4 regions of the Pseudomonas sp. RGM 3321 genome follow, and region 1 is predicted to be linked to each of the others. Evidence: predicted binding sites of a transcription regulator. Region 1 holds the regulator's gene; each other region holds the start of a gene.
The links. The regulator FliA, encoded in region 1, starts transcription of late flagellar genes. The targets are predictions, from matches to a motif close to CTAAAGTTTNNNNNNNNNNNGCCGNTAA.

Region 2: RGM3321_RS22515 (methyl-accepting chemotaxis protein) is a predicted target of FliA. The motif match lies at 1,814-1,841, and genes of this name have one in related genera.
Region 3: RGM3321_RS19275 (methyl-accepting chemotaxis protein) is a predicted target of FliA. The motif match lies at 1,466-1,493, and genes of this name have one in related genera.
Region 4: RGM3321_RS12565 (methyl-accepting chemotaxis protein) is a predicted target of FliA. The motif match lies at 1,645-1,672, and genes of this name have one in related genera.

What each region holds. Positions count from the first base shown of each region.
Region 1 covers NZ_JALHBH010000095.1:47,417-50,503, forward strand. Annotated here, with positions in the region: gene fleN (flagellar synthesis regulator FleN) at 1-693, shown strand, start outside; gene fliA (RNA polymerase sigma factor FliA) at 690-1,430, shown strand; gene RGM3321_RS05965 (chemotaxis response regulator CheY) at 1,683-2,057, shown strand; gene RGM3321_RS05970 (protein phosphatase CheZ) at 2,077-2,862, shown strand; gene RGM3321_RS05975 (chemotaxis protein CheA) at 2,896-3,087, shown strand, end outside.
Region 2 covers NZ_JALHBH010000118.1:230,180-233,266, forward strand. Annotated here, with positions in the region: gene RGM3321_RS22510 (methyl-accepting chemotaxis protein) at 1-1,738, shown strand, start outside; gene RGM3321_RS22515 (methyl-accepting chemotaxis protein) at 1,923-3,087, shown strand, end outside.
Region 3 covers NZ_JALHBH010000116.1:51,766-54,852, forward strand. Annotated here, with positions in the region: gene RGM3321_RS19275 (methyl-accepting chemotaxis protein) at 1-1,415, opposite strand, end outside; gene RGM3321_RS19280 (TraR/DksA C4-type zinc finger protein) at 1,592-1,996, opposite strand; gene RGM3321_RS19285 (ABC transporter permease) at 2,300-3,087, opposite strand, start outside.
Region 4 covers NZ_JALHBH010000107.1:133,820-136,906, forward strand. Annotated here, with positions in the region: gene RGM3321_RS12565 (methyl-accepting chemotaxis protein) at 1-1,568, opposite strand, end outside; gene RGM3321_RS12570 (TetR/AcrR family transcriptional regulator) at 1,922-2,530, opposite strand; gene RGM3321_RS12575 (hybrid sensor histidine kinase/response regulator) at 2,637-3,087, opposite strand, start outside.

The DNA.
Region 1 (3,087 bases):
CTGGCCAATGTCGACGTTCTGCTTGGGCTGACGCCTAAACGTACACTTGCCGATGTGATAGAGGGCCGTTGCGAGTTGCGCGACGTCCTGTTGCAGGGGCCGGGTGGGGTGCGTATCGTGCCTGCCGCCTCTGGCACCCAGAGCATGGTGCATCTGTCCCCGGCCCAGCATGCGGGTCTGATCCAGGCGTTCAGCGAGATTGGCGACAACCTTGATGTGCTGGTGATTGACACGGCTGCCGGTATCGGCGAATCGGTGGTCAGCTTCGTGCGCGCCGCTCAGGAAGTGTTGCTGGTGGTGTGCGACGAGCCCACGTCGATCACCGATGCCTACGCCCTGATCAAACTGCTCAACCGCGACTATGGCATGAACCGCTTCCGGGTGCTGGCCAACATGGCGCAGAGCCCGCAGGAAGGGCGCAATCTGTTCGCCAAACTCACCAAAGTGACGGACCGTTTTCTTGATGTCGCGCTGCAGTATGTAGGTGCCGTGCCGTACGACGAGTGCGTGCGCAAGGCCGTACAGAAACAGCGCGCCGTCTACGAAGCATTCCCGCGATCCAAATGTGCGCTGGCGTTCAAGGCCATTGCCCAGAAGGTTGACACCTGGCCGTTGCCAGCCAATCCGCGGGGTCATCTCGAGTTCTTCGTTGAGCGACTCGTTCACCAGACCAGTGCAGGGCCTGTGCAATGACTGCGAGCGGCTACCAGATGTACAGCAAGGCTTCCCGTAATTCGCAATACGAGTTGATCGAGCGTTATGCGCCATTGGTCAAGCGTATCGCTTATCATCTGCTGGCGCGCTTGCCGGCCAGCGTGCAGGTCGAGGATCTGATCCAGGCCGGCATGATCGGTCTGCTTGAAGTCTCCACCAAATATGATTCAACCAAAGGTGCGAGTTTCGAGACCTACGCCGGCATTCGCATTCGTGGTGCGATGCTGGACGAAGTGCGCAAGGGCGACTGGGCACCACGCTCAGTGCACCGCAATACCCGAATGGTCAGTGACGCAATTCGTGCAATTGAAGCTAAAACCGGCCGTGACGCTAAAGATCACGAGGTTGCGGCCGAACTCCAGTTGAGTCTTGATGATTATTACGGGATTTTGAATGACACCTTGGGCAGCCGCCTCTTCAGTTTCGACGACCTGCTTCAGGACGGCGATCACGAAGGGCTGCATGAGGATGGCGCAAGCGGTTCGCTTGAGCCGTCGCGCGACCTGGAAGACGAGCGCTTCCAGGCAGCGTTGGCCGATGCAATTGCTAATTTGCCAGAGCGTGAGCGTCTGGTGTTGGCGCTGTACTACGACGAAGAGCTGAACCTCAAGGAAATCGGAGAGGTTCTTGGGGTCAGCGAATCTCGGGTCAGTCAGTTACACAGCCAGTGCGCAGCTCGTTTGCGGGGGCGTTTGGGGGAGTGGCGAGCGCGTTGACGGCAGTGCGCGACGTTTGTCGTGCGTTGTCTGCATGCCGGCTGTGCAAAGCGTTACGTGGTAGCAGGATAGACCAGGCAAGGGCCTGTCGGGCAATGTCTCGATGGGCTTTAGTCGCAGTCTTGACTGTCGTTGTGCCAAGCCCGTCGTCGTTTCGTATAGCTGGGGGTGTGCTGTGCCAGTATTGAGTGAACAGCGTGTTCAGGTGCTGAACGCGTTAAAGACTGCTTGGAGGTCGAATTGGACAAGAACATGAAAATCCTCATCGTTGATGACTTCTCAACGATGCGGCGGATCATCAAGAATCTGTTGCGTGATCTGGGGTTTACCAACACATCTGAAGCGGATGACGGTCTGACCGCATTGCCGATGCTGCACAGCGGTGCCTTTGACTTTCTGGTGACGGACTGGAACATGCCTGGCATGACCGGTATCGACTTGTTGCGTCAGGTCCGTGCGGACGAGCGTCTCAAGAGCCTTCCTGTACTGATGGTTACTGCCGAAGCGAAGCGTGAGCAGATCATTGAAGCTGCCCAGGCCGGGGTGAACGGTTATGTAGTCAAGCCGTTCACGGCTCAAGCGCTGAAAGAGAAGATCGAAAAGATCTTTGAACGCGTCAATAGCTGATGCATGCCGCGAGGGCGCTATGGATAACAATGATTCAATGGCCGACTTTGAGTCGACCTTAAAGAGACACGCGCAGGAACTCGTCACCAGCCTTGAAAAGGGCCGCTTCGGTGACGCTGTGCAGCTGATCCATGAACTCAACCAGACACGCGACCGCGGCCTTTATCAGGAAGTGGGCAAGCTGACTCGTGAGCTGCACAGTGCAATCGTCAATTTCCACATTGATCCGCATATGCCTCAGGCCGAAGAGGTGTCGCAGATCACGGACGCGACCGAGCGTCTGTCCTACGTCGTCAGGCTGACCGAGAACGCGGCCAACCGTACGATGGATCTGGTCGAGGAAAGCACGCCGCTCATGAATGGTCTGAGTTCCGACGCCAAGGCGTTGAGCGAAGACTGGGGACGCTTCATGCGTCGCGAAATCGGTGCCGAAGAGTTTCGTGAACTGGCCAAGCGCGTCGATGGTTTTCTGACGCGTACCGAGCAGGAGGCCGATAGGGTTTCCGGGCATCTCAACGATATTTTGCTTGCTCAGGATTACCAGGACCTCACCGGTCAGGTGATCAAGCGCGTCACGCAACTGGTGACCGAAGTAGAGGGTAATTTGCTCAAGCTGGTGCTCATGGCCAGCCATGTCGATCGCTTCGCCGGCATCGAACATGACGAACAATCCATCCTTGCTGAAAAAGATCCTAAAAAACATCTCGCCAAGGGTGAAGGTCCGCAGATTCATGCCGATAAACGTGAAGACGTCGTATCCGGACAGGATGATGTAGACGATCTGCTATCGAGCCTCGGCTTCTAAGATCTGTTGACGGTTAATTTTAGGGAGCACCCCATGAGCTTCGGCGCCGATGAAGAAATCCTTCAGGATTTTCTGGTAGAGGCCGGCGAAATTCTGGAGCAGTTGTCAGAGCAATTGGTCGAGCTGGAAAGCCGACCGGATGATGCTGATCTGCTCAATGCAATTTTTCGCGGTTTTCACACTGTAAAAGGGGGCGCCGGCTTCCTCCAGCTCCATGAGCTGGTG
Region 2 (3,087 bases), on a different contig from region 1:
AACAGCATTTAATAACCTCGCCGACATGGATGCCCGCCAGGGAAGTCTGCTGGAGACCGAGAGTCGCGTGCAGCGTCTTCGTGAAAGTGCGCGTTCCCTGATGGACAGTATCAAGCCCGGTCTTTCGCAAGACGAAGTGTTTGCACAGTGGAATGAGCAACTGGCCCAGACACTCAACTTTATCTATTACATCTCGGCTACCTCGGGCATGGTACTTGACGAAGATTATGCCTCGCTGTTTCTGATCGACCTGAGCACCATTCGTATGCCCAGAGAAATCAACGTGGCCGGTCAGATCCGGGGTATCACAGCCGGTTTGAGTACCGGTCAGGGGCTAAGCGTACTGATGCGCGGCTCGCTTGAGGGCCTGTTGAAGATCGAGCTGCAATTTCGTGCGGAGCTGGAGCAAAGCATTCGACTGCTCAAGCGTCGTGCTCCACAGCTTGCCTTGCGCATTGGTGACCCTATCGCCTCGGCCACCTCGACGATGGACGGCTTTCGCAATGACCTGCAAGCGTACGTCAAAGGTACGGAATTCTCGGTGCCGCAGGGGCAGGCGCTGAGCGCGCGCGGTAACGCTGTGGTCACCGGGCTTTATAAGGCCCAGGACGAAATTCAGAGTGCGCTTCAGGGTGAACTGGATACGCGCTACAGTGCGCTGCTGCTGCAACGCGAAGTCGTGATTGCCATGTGCGTAATCATGGGCTTGCTGCTGCTCTATGCGTTCTTCAGCATCTACCGCGCTCTGCGCCGGACCATCGATGGCCTGCTGGGCGTCACCCGTCGTCTGGCCGACGGTGATCTGAGCGCCCGTGTACAGGTGAGCAGCAAGGACGAAGTGGCTGACATCGCCAACGGTCTGAACCTGATGGCCGGAGCATTCGCCAGCTCCATTTCGCACATGGACCGCACGTCATACGAGCTGTCTGATGTAGCTGCCCGCTTGGGCACCTCTATCGGTCTGGCCAAGCAGTCGATGAACGCGCAACAAGCTGAAACCGAGCAAGTGGCGGCGGCCATCAATGAGATGACCACAAGCGTGGCCGACGTAGCACAGAACACCGAAGGTGCTGCGCTGGCTGCTGATGAAGCGAACACCGCCTCGCGTAACGGGCTACGCATCATGCATCAGGCCCACTCGACCATTCAGGCTCTGGCTGAAGAAGTGGAAGTCAGCGCCCAGAAAGTCCAGGCGCTGGCTCTGCACAGTCAGTCGATTGGTGGCGTTATTCAGGTCATCAGTACGATTGCCGATCAGACCAACTTGCTGGCCCTGAATGCTGCCATTGAAGCGGCTCGGGCTGGCGAGCAGGGACGCGGGTTTGCTGTGGTCGCTGATGAAGTGCGCACGCTGGCTTCGCGCACTCAAGCGTCGACCGAAGAAATCCGCAACATCATTCAGCAACTGCAAAGTGCTACCGATGCTGCCGTGCAGCAAATGCAGGCCGGCCAGCAAAAGGCTCAAGCGTGCATCAGTGCCGCCAGCGATGCCTCTGGTAGCCTGTCGAGCATCAGCCAGGGCGTCGAGCGTATCGTCGAGATGAACACTCAGATTGCCAGCGCTGCGGTGCAACAGCATGCGGTGTCCGAGGACATCAACCGGAATGTCATGGAGATTCGCAACAGCTCCGGGACGTTGATGCTGGGCATCGACAACAACGCGGTCACTGCCGAAGAGTTGGCACGGGTCGCTACCGACATGCGCAATGTCGTAGCGCGTTTCAAGCTGGTTGCCTGACCGGATCGGGGGGCTTGCAGCCTCCCGGTTCACCCTGCCTCAGTCAGCGCCCGGGCGCTGATTGCCTTTTCTTGATCAAGTTTTGCTCTTCTGCGGCCGATAGCTCTGGCGCGCGGGTTTGCTGTCCATAAAAACAAATCTTCAGCTCTTTCGTTGCGCACAAAAAGCATATTCAGGAGATTTTATGAACAGCAGTTTTGCGAACATCAGCGTCAACATGAAGTTGGCATTGGGCTTTGGGATCGTTCTCTTCTTCACTGCCATCCTCGCACTCGTCGGCTGGACCAGCCTCGATAAACTCATCAATCGTACTGACAGAATCGGCGATATCACGGAGCTGAGTGATAACCTGACCAATCTGCGTGTCGCGCGCCTGCAATATATGCTGACTGATGGCGATGAAACCGCCGCACAAAACATGCAGAGCAAGCTGGATGTCTTCAAGGCGCAGCAGCAATCACTGCTCATCAGCTTCAACAACCCGCTCAACCTCAAGCCTCTGCGCGAACTGGCCGATGTCACCCGTGACTATGAAGCCTCGTTGAACAGCATGCGCGCTGCGTTTCAGGCTGGTGCCAAAGTGCGTAATGACATGACCGCCAACGCCATGGTTGCCATGCGGGCTGTCGACTCGTTGAACGATGCCGTCATGCAGATCGATCCTGCGGACCCGGCGCGTTTCGATCAGGTCCAACTGGCGACTACCGCCAGGCAAGACCTGATTCTGGTTCGCTACGAAGTACGTGGTTATACCGGCAATCCCAATGACAAGACCGAGAAAGCAGCTTTTCAGCAACTGGATACCGCGATCAGTCATCTGGACAGGCTCAAAACCACTTTTGGCGCTGCCAATCGCGAACAGATTGCCCAGTTTGAAAGCGCTCTTCACAGCTACCGCAGCTCGGTCGACGCTTTCAAGGCCACTACTCAGACTGCTGCGAGCGTGCGCAAGGACCTGACTTCCCAAGGAGCTGCCATCGTCAAACTGGGCGAAGAGCTGTATCGCATTCAGATGCAGATGGGTAAGGATGACACCGCTCAGGCGCGTAATCTGCAGATCGGTTGCGTGCTGTTGGTCATGTTGCTGGGCATTCTTGCGGCCATTGTCATTACCCGTCAGATCACCCGGCCGCTGCGCGATACGCTGGCGATTGTCGAGCGCATCGCTGCTGGCGACCTGACTCATACGGAAGTAGTCACCCGACGTGACGAACTGGGCGTATTGCAGCAGGGCATCCAGCGCATGGGCGCAACCTTGCGCGAGCTGATTTCCGGTATTCGCGACGGCGTTACGCAGATTGCCAGCGCTGCCGAAGAGCTGTCGGCGGTTACTGAGCAGACCAGCGCCG
Region 3 (3,087 bases), on a different contig from region 1:
GCGTTGTCCACCGTCGCATCACCTGTCAAAGGCTGACTGAAAGCGTTGTTGTGCGTCGGCACATAACCTTGCTGCGTGCAGGCAATGGCGAATACCAGACCTTCATGGCGCGAGAGCAGCGGTTCTTGCAATGCTGGCAAGACCTGATCGGTGTAGCGATCAAAACGCGTGGTAAAGCGGGTGGGTGAGGTATTGGGAACGGGTTTGTAGTTGCGATCAAACAAGTCATCCAGGCTGACGTGCCCTCGCACAATATCAGCCTCGAATTTTTCCGCGATCAGCCGCGCCCCTTCGCGAGCCAGGTCGTAGATACGCTGGTGATATTCATCCAGGCCGACCTGAGCCAGCCGCTGACTGATGGTCTCGGCCTGCCCCTCCATCTGCACGGCGGCTTTGGCCAGTTGCCGGGTTTGTTCATCGCTGACGGCAAGATCACTGCGCATGTGCTCGACAGCATCGAACAGGCTGGCCAACTGGTCCTGATTGCTCCTCGCGCCTTGAGCAATTTCGCTGACCTGGCTTTCCACCTCAATTGCAAGCCGGGCGATGTTGCCCAGGTGCTGGCCGGTCAGCTCGACCTGCTCGACCCCCACATCGAGGTCAGAAGACAGCTCGCGAATCTGCTCCACCACCTGAGCGGTGCGCTGCTGGATATCGGCCACCATCTGCCCGACTTCCCCGGTGGCGCTGGCGGTACGGCCCGCGAGCCCGCGTACTTCGTCAGCGACCACCGCGAAACCGCGCCCGTGCTCACCTGCCCGGGCGGCTTCGATGGCCGCATTGAGCGCCAGCAGGTTGGTCTGGCTGGCGATAGATTGAATGACCAGCGTCACACGCTGGATTTCTTCACTGCGCTGGCTCAGCGCCTCGATCAGCTCACGACTGCCTACAGCACGCTTGCTCAAGAGGTGCATGCGCTCGATGGACTCATTCAGAACGCTGCTTCCCGATTCGCTGCGCTGGCGCGCCTCGCTGGCTGCAACCAACGCCTGTTGACTCAACTGGGCAGTCTGCTGCTCGGTCGCAATCATCTGCTCGGCGCTGTTGACTATCTGTCCGGCAGCACCCAGCTGCGACTGCACCTTGCCTGCCAGTTGCCCGACGGAAAATGCCACCTGAGCGGCCGACAGTGCGTTGTGGCTGGTGGTGCGCGACAGGTCGCGAGTCAGCAGCGTGATATCACTGTCACTTGCCTCGACTTGCGAGCCCGGCTGCCTTCTGCGCAACAAAAGCGGCAGCCAGGCCACCAGCAGCGCTGCGGGAATGACGATATAGAGAGACAAACCGATAACGCTCATAGCGGCGAACAACAGGCACAACACGACACTTTGCACCGCCGGCAACCACCACTTCGACGCAGCGCCGCGAGCATCGGCCAGTGGTAATCCGGCTGCCATGGATAGGTTCTCGGCCATGCTGCGTCACCCCATCGGTATTTATCATTATTACGTTTATTAAACGCTAGATAACGGCCTTATGCCATGCACCGTTGGTCGTAGCGAGCAATACGTTTTCGACAAATTCCGGGCACAACAAAACCGGGAGGCGATCGCTTGCCTCCCGGTTCGGTCACTCAGCTGCTGCCTGCGTATCAGGCTTGGCGCTGGTGCTTGTCGATCTGCTCGTGGCGCTCTTGCGCCTCGATGCAATATTTGGTGGTCGGGCTAATCAGCAGACGCTTCAGGCCGATTGGCTCACCGCTGTCATCGCACCAGCCGAAGGTATCATCGGCAATACGCGAGAGGGCCATTTCCAACTGGGGCAGCATGCGCTGGTCGCGGTCGATCACATTGACCAGCCAGTGACGCTCCTCTTCAACCGAAGCGGCGTCTGCAGGGTCGGCAGGCGTGTCCAGGCTCTCGATCGCAATACGGCTCTGCTCGATTCGCTCGTGGATCTCGACCTTCATGCCCTGCAACAGCTCGACGAAGAAAGCGTGCTGCTCGGCGTTCATGTAGTCATCGGCCGGCATGGCCAGCAACTTTTCCTTTGTCATTTATTTCTCTATAAAAAAACGTGCATTGAGGAGCGGCTTGACGTTGCCGTGCAAACCAATAATCTCCAAGCGCCACCTGGCACTCAATTTACGAGGGGCGGCAGTCTAAGGCCGGCTAGCGGGCTCGGCAACACAATTGAAGGGTTTTTGTACAACAATTGCCGTAAAACCCTTGAAATGCGGGCGAAAGACCCGGCCAGCATGCTACTTGATGAGGCTCTGACCTGCTGACAGCCAATCGGTTCCTGCAACATCCAACGCACAAAAGGGCCTGAAAAGGCCCTTTGATGCAGATGATTGAAATCAGCGCTTGGTCTTGCGCTTGTTGCGATATTGATCGATTACCACCGCCACTACAATGATCAGGCCTTTGATAATGTCCTGAACATAAGCATCTACGCCAACAAAGGTAAAACCACTGGCCATTACGCCGAGAATCAGCGCACCGATCACAGTGCCGGTAATTCGTCCTACCCCACCGGACAGGCTGGTGCCGCCGATGACTGCGGCAGCGATAGCGTCCAGTTCATAAGACATGCCCATCCCGGCCTGCCCGGTTGCGGCACGTGCCGAGGCAACCACTCCTGCCAGCCCGGCCAGCAGCCCGGCGATGCTGTAGACGATAACCAGGTGGCGCTTGACGTTGATCCCGGAAGTACGCGCAGCCTGCATGTTGCCGCCGATGGCGTAGGTGTATTTGCCGTACTTGGTGTAACGCAAAGCGATGTGGAAGATCACCGCCACCACCAGAAAGATGATCACCGGCATCGCGCCCTGCCCGATAGCCGTGTAGGAGTCCGAGAGCATGCTCACCGGCTGACCTTCGGTGTAGAAACGCGCCAGGCCACGCGCGGAGACCATCATGCCAAGCGTGGCAATGAACGGCGGAATACCGGTTATGGCAATGATGCTGCCGTTGATGGCACCCGCCAGCAGCCCGACTCCGAGCCCGACCACGATCGGAATCCACACGGGCAGGTCGGTCAGGGAAGGGAATACCGCCCGGGAAAAGTCCGAGGTTTGCGCCAGACTCGCGGCAATCATCGCCGACAGTGCCAGCACCGAACCGGATGACAGGTCGATGCCTGTGG
Region 4 (3,087 bases), on a different contig from region 1:
GCCGAAGTCGATTGTTCAGCGGCCAGTGCGGTGCTTTGGGACAGTTGCGCGGCCTGTGTCACGTTCTGGTTGATGTCGTCCACCACATGCGTCTGTTGCAGAGTCGCGCTGGCAATGGAGGTGTTCAGGCTGTTGAGGTTGCGTAGCGCCTGACTGATGGACGTCAGGCTCTGGCCTGCCTGGTTGGCCTGCTCGATGGTCAGTTGCGAGGAGCGGCTGCTGTCGCCGATTACCTTGACTGCCGCGTCGGAATGCTTTTGCAGGCGTTCGATCATGGCCTGGATTTCTGCGGTCGACTTCTGGGTACGCTGGGCCAGTAGACGTACCTCGTCAGCCACCACGGCAAAGCCACGACCCTGTTCACCTGCGCGTGCCGCTTCGATGGCGGCGTTCAGTGCCAGCAGGTTGGTCTGCTCGGCAATCGAACTGATGACTTCCAGTACGCTGCCGATCTGTGTGCTCTCGCCGGCCAGACTCTGCATCACTTCAACGGCCTGACCAATGGTGGCGGACAGGTGCCCGATCTGGCGCAGGCTGTTATCGATGTTGACCTGACCCTGCTGCGCCTGTGACTCGGCATCACGCATTTCGTTGGCGGCATGCTCGGCGTTTTTGGCCACGTCCTGTACGCCATAGGTCACTTCGTTGACCGCAGTGGCAACCAGGTCCATTTGTTGGGACTGCTGCTCGCTGCGTTTCTGCGCCTGCTCGGCATTGCTGCCCAGATCCGTCGAGGCCTGGCCCAGCGCCACGGCCGAATTCTGCAACTGGCCGACGACATTGCGCAGCTTGGCGACAAAGGCGTTGAAGTGAACGCCCAGCTCGGTGATTTCATCCTTGCCGTGGGTTTCCAGCGTGCGGGTCAGGTCACTTTCGCCACTGGCGATGTTGGCCATCGCACTGACCGCCGCTCTCAGCGGTCGCACGATACTGCGCACGATCATGACCAGCAGCAGGACCATGACCAGCACGATGCCTGCTATGAAAATGCCGGCGTTCCATAGCTGGGTTTTGAATTCTGCCGCTACGTCATCCACATACACGCCCGAGCCCAGAATCCAGCCCCAGGGTTGAAACAGCTGCACGTAGGAGGTCTTTTTCACCGGCTCGCTGGCACCTGGTTTGGGCCAGCGATAATTCACCATTCCGGCACCCTTGGCTTTGACCAGCGTGACCATTTCGTTGAACACCGCAAAGCCGTCCGGGTCCTTGATGGTCGATATATCCTGGCCTTCGAGCTTGGCATTGGTGGGGTGCATGATCATCACCGGGCGCAGGTCGTTGATCCAGAAATAGTCGTTCTGGCTGTAACGCAGGCCCTTTATCTCTTTCAGGGCCTGTTGTTGCGCGGCTTCGCGCGTCATGCTGCCCGCGGCTTCAAGCCCTTGGTAGTAGGTGAGTATGCCGCTGGCGGTCTGGACCACATGCATGGTTTTTTCGGCCTTGGCCCGATACAGATCGTTATGAATCTGTCTGAGCAGGGTCGCCGACAAAACAAAAAGCATCAGCACTGAAACCACAAGGATCAGCCACAGACGGCGGCTGATGGAAAAACTGCGCATACTCATGATCGTCATCCCGTGCATTATTTTTTCTTTTTATGGCAACCGAGCCGCGCAGCGCGCGATGCAGAGCCTTTTAAGCTTCTCGGCGCATAATGACCAAACATGAGATGACAGTCACATTTTTTTACAGACCTACACGGGTATAGCGAAAGGCTTACACCAACAGGCGCGATTGGCTCTATCGACTGGCCCGGAGTGAATGTAGGATCCAATTCAACAGCTGCAGCGAAGGAACGCCGCAGCGATCAGGGAAGATCGACCATTGCCAGGAGGCTACTGACAGGATGTCGGAATGGTCATGTTGCAAAACCACCCGCTTCGGCGGGTTTTTTGCGTCTGCAGGAAAGCAGGGGGAGTCAGCAATCCGGCTCGCAACCCTTGAGCACCAGCCTGAGAATGGTCCGGGTCGCGGCCTCGTAATCAGCGTCCTCCAGTTTCGCCTTGCCGGTGACGGTTGCGATCTGCCAGTCGAAATCTGCGTAGGTCTGGGTCGCGGCCCAGATGGTGAACATCAGGTGATGGGGATCGAGCGGGGCGATCTGCCCGCTGTCGATCCAGGCCTGAATGCATTCGATATTGTGCCGCGCCTGTCCATTGAGCTGTTCGATCTGTTCTGACGTAAGGTGCGGGGCGCCGTGCATGATCTCGCTGGCGAACACTTTCGAGGCAAAGGGCAGGTCACGGGAAATCTGGATCTTCGAGCGGATATAGCTGCTCAGTACGTCGGCCGGTACACCTTGAGGATTGAACGGCGTCGACGCTTGCAGGATGGGCTCGATGATGCTTTCCAGCACCTCGCGATAGAGGTTTTCCTTGGATTTGAAGTAGTAATAGACGTTGGGTTTGGGAACACCGGCCTTTGCCGCGATATCGCTGGTCTTGCTGGCGGCGAAGCCCTTGTCGGCGAATTCCTCGCTGGCAGCGCGCAGGATGAGTTCTTTGTTGCGCTCGCGGATACTGCTCATGACCCGGTTATTCCCTTGCCTGCATGGCGGTCGCGCATGTTAGCACCGGGTTTGCGCAGCGCTCAATGTCGAAGGCCCGAAGCAGGATTGCAACGAGCCGGTTGCATCAGGCACTCATCAATTCCTGGACTCGGGCAGCCAGAGCATCAATCGCAAACGGCTTGGTCAATACCCGCATGCCGGGTCCGAGTTGCTCGTCACCAATGGCAGCGTTTTCTGCATAACCGGTGATGAACAGGGTTTTCAGATGCGGACGTACTTCGCGTCCGGCGTCGGCCATTTGTCGCCCGTTCATACCACCGGGCAAGCCTACGTCGGTGATGAGCAGATCGATATGCACGTCCGAGCGCAGCAGTTTGAGGCCAGCCAGGCTGTCGGCCGCCTCGATCAGGGTATAACCCAGATCGCCGAGCGCATCGGTGAGCAGCATGCGTACCGTCGGTTCGTCGTCCACGATCAGAATGGTCTCTCCAGACTGGGTAAACTCGAACGGCGCCTGGTGCACATCGCTCTCGTCTCTGGTCGCGTTGCCGTCGTAACGCGGCAGATAAAGGGAT